Regions from separate parts of the Glutamicibacter protophormiae genome, predicted to be linked through region 1. Evidence: riboswitches for the same ligand, from Rfam matches in the RefSeq annotation. Region 1 holds a riboswitch; the other holds the start of a gene.
The links. Region 1 has a riboswitch for glycine ahead of cycA (D-serine/D-alanine/glycine transporter). Riboswitches for the same ligand answer to the same signal wherever they lie in the genome.

Region 1 (2,389 bases):
CGGGCCGGGAGGCCGGCGGCGTTGACAGTGCTGCGGTACGCGGCGGCTGCGCGGCGCTCGTGGGCGACCTTGCCGGCGTGGGCCAGCCGCAGCGCCTCGTGCTTCGGATCGCGGCGGACCACCAGGTAGCCGATGCCCAGCCCGATGAACCAGAGCGGGGTGGCGATCAGCGCGGCCAGGGTGTCGGCCTGGGTGGTCAGCGCCCACAGGATAAAAACGAAGAACGCCAGCACGACGAACGGCATGAACCGTCCGCCGGGCATCTTGAAGGCGCTGGCGTCATGCAGCTGCGGGCGGCGGGCCCGGAAAGCCAGGTAGCTGAGCAGGATGATGGACCACACGAACATGAAGCACAGCGCGGAAATGGTGGTCACCAGCGTGAATACTGACATGACCGAATCGCCGCTGTAGAGCAGCGCGACGCCGGCCAGCAGGAACATGCAGGAGAACATCAGTGCGTTGCGCGGCACCTTGCGGGAGGAGAGCTGCTCGAACCGCTTCGGGGCGTCGCCTTCCAGCGCCAGGCCGCGCAGCATGCGCGAGGTCGAATAGATGCCCGAGTTGGCGCTGGAGGTGGCGGAGGTGAGCACCACGAAGTTGATGACGCCCGCGGCACCGGCCAGGCCTGCCAGCGTGAACATGCCGACGAACGGGGACTGCTCGGCGGAGAACAGCGTCCATGGCTCGACCATCATCAGGACGAGCAGGGCGCCGACGTAGAAGAACAGGATGCGCAGCGGGATCGAGTTGATCGCCTTGGGCAGGGTCTTCTCCGGATCCTTGGTTTCGGCCGCCGTGGTGCCGACCAGTTCGATGCCCACGAAGGCGAACACGGCGATCTGGAAGCCCGCCACGAAGCCCATGGCGCCGTGGGGGAACATGCCGCCATGCGCCCAGAGGTTGGAGAAGGATGAGCTGATGCCGTTGTGCTGGAAACCGGTGATGACCATGGCCAGGCCCACCACGATCAGCGCGCCGATGGCGACGATCTTGATCAGGGCGAACCAGAATTCGGTTTCGCCGAAGGCCTTCACCGTGGTCAGGTTCAGTACCAGCAGCAGGGCGATGCACGCCAGGCTCGGGATCCACAAGGGCATCTCGCCCCACCAGAAGGCGACGTAGTGGGCGATGGCCACGACATCGGCGATGCCGGTGACCACCCAGCAAAACCAGTAGGTCCAGCCGGTGAAGAAGGCGGCCCAGGGGCCCAGCAGGTCGCCGGCGAAATCGGCGAAGGTCTTGTAGTTGAGGTTGCTCAGCAGCAGCTCGCCCATGGCGCGCATGACGAAGAAGAGCATGAAGCCGATGATCATGTACACGAAGATGACCGAGGGGCCGGCGACGGCGATGGTTTTGCCGGATCCCATGAACAGGCCGGTGCCAATGGCGCCGCCGATGGCGATGAGCTGGATATGGCGATTGGAGAGTCCGCGTTCGAGCTTGGGGGCAGAGCTGGGTGAGCTCATTCTTGCGCCTTCCGCGAGTGGGGGATCCCGCACCCGAAGCGATCCGGGACAAGCCGGTAGGCCTGCCCGCGGACAACGCTTTCTTCGAACACGCTCAACGTGGTGTTCTCCTGTTTTCGGCCGCATCAGGCTCAAGCGCTCAAAGCAAGTGCCTGCCGCGACCACGGGGGAGCATCATGGGCGTGCTCGCGAGTGCGGCACTGTTCTGATGTTCCTCCCCAATCTGTTTGCGTACCTGAGAGTTTTCACTTCACGCCGAATACTGGGTGAAGCCTGCTCCTTCGGTGAGCACGGCCTTCGCCGCGCTGCTTTCCAGAGGTGCCTGTTCGTGGCGGTACGGGGGCCTGAGAGTTTCCCGGGGAGGAATTGCTCCTACGGCGCCCGCCCTTGGTTCAGGACGGGACTCTCCCGCCACGTATCAATGGCTGTTTGGTGACTGCCATCACAGTATGCCCTGAAAACGTGAAGCGGCGCAAATCGAATCCGTCGGAAAGCGGGCGAGCGGCACTTGTCGGGTCGAGGGTGAACCCATTGCGACAAGACCTTTTCATGTTCTGATCATGGGCTAAAGCTTGAAGTGCCGCGACGCCCGATCCGGGCCGGCGAACCGTCCAGTCCGGCGCCGCCGCGCTCGGTCATTAGTTCCGCTGCGAAATCATTTCGAGGTGAAATGATATTCTCGTCTGGTGACTGATCAGAAACTGCCCCGCTTCCAGTGGAATTCCCTGAGCTATCTGGCAACCCGTGTCGGGCGTGTGGGAACCATGGCCCTGGGTGCGCTGATGGAGGCCGAAGGGCTGACGCGCCACCACTTCACGATCATCAGCGCGCTGCAGGAGTCCGGGGCGATGTATCAGAACGACCTGGCCGACCGGGCCAACATCAACCGAGGCCACATGGTTGCCTACCTCGACCAGCTCGAA
Region 2 (2,389 bases), 370 kb from region 1:
TCGGCGCCGCTCGGGGATTCCTGACCGAGGACACCTGGTCCCGGGTGTCCGCGGAACTCGTCTATGGACACGACCGCACCAGCGGGCTGCTCCAGGCCTTCGCCCTCGGATTCATGAAGGCCACCGCCCGCAACGACTACGGCTCGATCTTCGCCTACGGGCATGACGGGGCGAACTCCTCGCTGGCCTTCGCCGATCCGGCCTACCAGCTGGGTTTCGCCTACATCCCGTCGCGCAACGAGGGGGAGAAGAGCACCTCCATGGGCGTGCAGCTCAGCCAGTTGGCGCGACAGGTGGTTATCGGCAAGATGATGCAGGCCAAGGGCTAGGAGGAAGAACGTGGCAAAGTTTTTGGCAATGGGAGACTCCTTCACCGAAGGAGTCGGCGACGACGATCCGCTGCGCCCGAACCAGGTGCGCGGCTGGGCCGACCGGGTGGCCGAGGTGCTGTGCGCCCGCGGCGACTGGGAATACGCGAACCTCGCGATCCGCGGCAAGAAGATCGGGCAGGTGATCAACCAGCAGATGGACCAGGCGCTGTCCATGAAGCCCGACGTCGTCTCCCTCTACGCCGGCGGCAACGACATCCTGCGCCCCAAGGCGGACCTCGAGGCGCTGATGCGCGGTTACGACAGCATGGTCAAGCGCTTCGCCGATGCCGGCATCACCGTGTTGCTGTTCACCGGCTTCGACACCGTCGACTCGCCGCTGTTCTCCAAGACCCGCCCGCGCACCGCGATCTACAACGAAAAGGTGCGCGAGATCGCCGACCGCTACAACACGCTGGTCGCCGACTATTGGCGCTGGCGCGAATTCTCGGACGTACGCTACTGGGCGGTGGACCGCCTGCACATGGGCGCCGCGGGGCACACGCTCATGGCCGCCAAGGTGCTGGACGTGCTGGGCGCCCATGGCGTCACGGACGGCAACTGGTCCTCGGATATCGAGCTGCCGGTGCTTCCGACGGCCGCGGTGAACGCCCGTGCCGAGAAGCTCCGGCAGGACTTGGAGTGGGCCAAGGAATACCTGGGTCCGTGGGTCAAACGCCGTCTGACTGGGACCTCCTCGGGAGACAACCTGAGCGCCAAGTACCCGGACTACATTCGGCTCGGCGCCGAACACGGCTAGGGCGCTTCATGCAGGGGCTCCGGGGCCGCAAGATTGTTTGCAGTTGGCCCCGGGGCAGGTACCATGGGACATGTGTTGTGGGTCATTGGCCCGCAGCCGACGCCATAGAAGGATGGCGGGAGAGACCCGTTCACACCATGGACGGGCGCCGTAGGAGCAATTCCTCCCCAGGAAACTCTCAGGCACCCGTACCGCCATCAAGAGGCAACTCTGGAAAGTAACCGGCCCGTTCCGGTTCACCGAAGGTGCAAGCAACCGGCTTGGTAGGCCGGATGCGTAAAACTCTCAGGTTGTGCAACAGGGATGGGGAGGGACAGCGACCTTCCTTTGGCATGCGCCAAGACAGATCCCCATGGAGACACCTGCACCATGACCATCACGCAGACTTCTGCTAACACGAACAGCGAATTCGTGTCCCGCCACATCGGCCCGCGTCAGTCCGACGTCGAGACCATGCTCCAGACCCTGGGCTACAACAGCCTGGACGAGCTGATCGACACGGCAGTTCCCGCCGACATCCGACAGGATGCCGCACTGGACATCCCGGATGCCCTGACCGAGACCGAGGCACTGGCCCACCTGCGTGAGCTGGCGTCCAAGAACGTCATGAAGACCCAGATGATCGGCCAGGGTTTCTATGACACCATCACCCCGGCGGTCATCCGCCGCAACATCGTCGAGAACCCGGCCTGGTACACCGCCTACACCCCGTACCAGCCGGAGATCTCCCAGGGCCGCCTCGAAGCCCTGCTGAACTTCCAGACCATGGTCATGGACCTGACCGGCCTGCCGATCGCCAACGCCTCGCTGCTGGACGAATCCTCCGCCGCCGCCGAAGCCGTGCTGATGATGCGCCGCGCCAACAAGAAGAAGTCCAACGGCAAGACCGTGCTGGACTCCAACATCTTCCCGCAGACCATCAAGGTCGTGCAGGGCCGCGCCGACGCGCTGGGCTTCGAGGTCGAGGTCGTCGACCTGTCCGCAGGCCTGCCCGAGGGCGAGATCTCCGGCATCGTGCTGCAGCAGCCGGGCAATGACGGCTCGATCGCCGACCACGCCGAAATCATCGCCGCCGCCAAGGCCGCCGGCGCCATGGTCACCGTGATCGCCGACCTGCTGTCGCTGACCATGATCGCCGCCCCGGGCGAGCAGGGCGCAGACATCGCCGTGGGCAACACCCAGCGCTTCGGCGTCCCGCTGTTCTTCGGCGGCCCGCACGCCGCCTACATGGCCGTGGGCAAGGGCCTTGAGCGCTCCATGC

Region 2: linked by a shared signal. The riboswitch ahead of gcvP (aminomethyl-transferring glycine dehydrogenase) and the one ahead of cycA (D-serine/D-alanine/glycine transporter) in region 1 are both predicted to bind glycine.

What each region holds. Positions count from the first base shown of each region.
Region 1 covers NZ_CP069806.1:3,243,182-3,245,570, reverse strand. Annotated here, with positions in the region: gene cycA (D-serine/D-alanine/glycine transporter) at 1-1,466, opposite strand, end outside; glycine riboswitch at 1,680-1,788, opposite strand; glycine riboswitch at 1,789-1,887, opposite strand; gene JQN66_RS15205 (MarR family winged helix-turn-helix transcriptional regulator) at 2,153-2,389, shown strand, end outside.
Region 2 covers NZ_CP069806.1:2,870,347-2,872,735, reverse strand. Annotated here, with positions in the region: gene JQN66_RS13440 (serine hydrolase domain-containing protein) at 1-329, shown strand, start outside; gene JQN66_RS13435 (SGNH/GDSL hydrolase family protein) at 358-1,128, shown strand; glycine riboswitch at 1,235-1,332, shown strand; gene gcvP (aminomethyl-transferring glycine dehydrogenase) at 1,498-2,389, shown strand, end outside.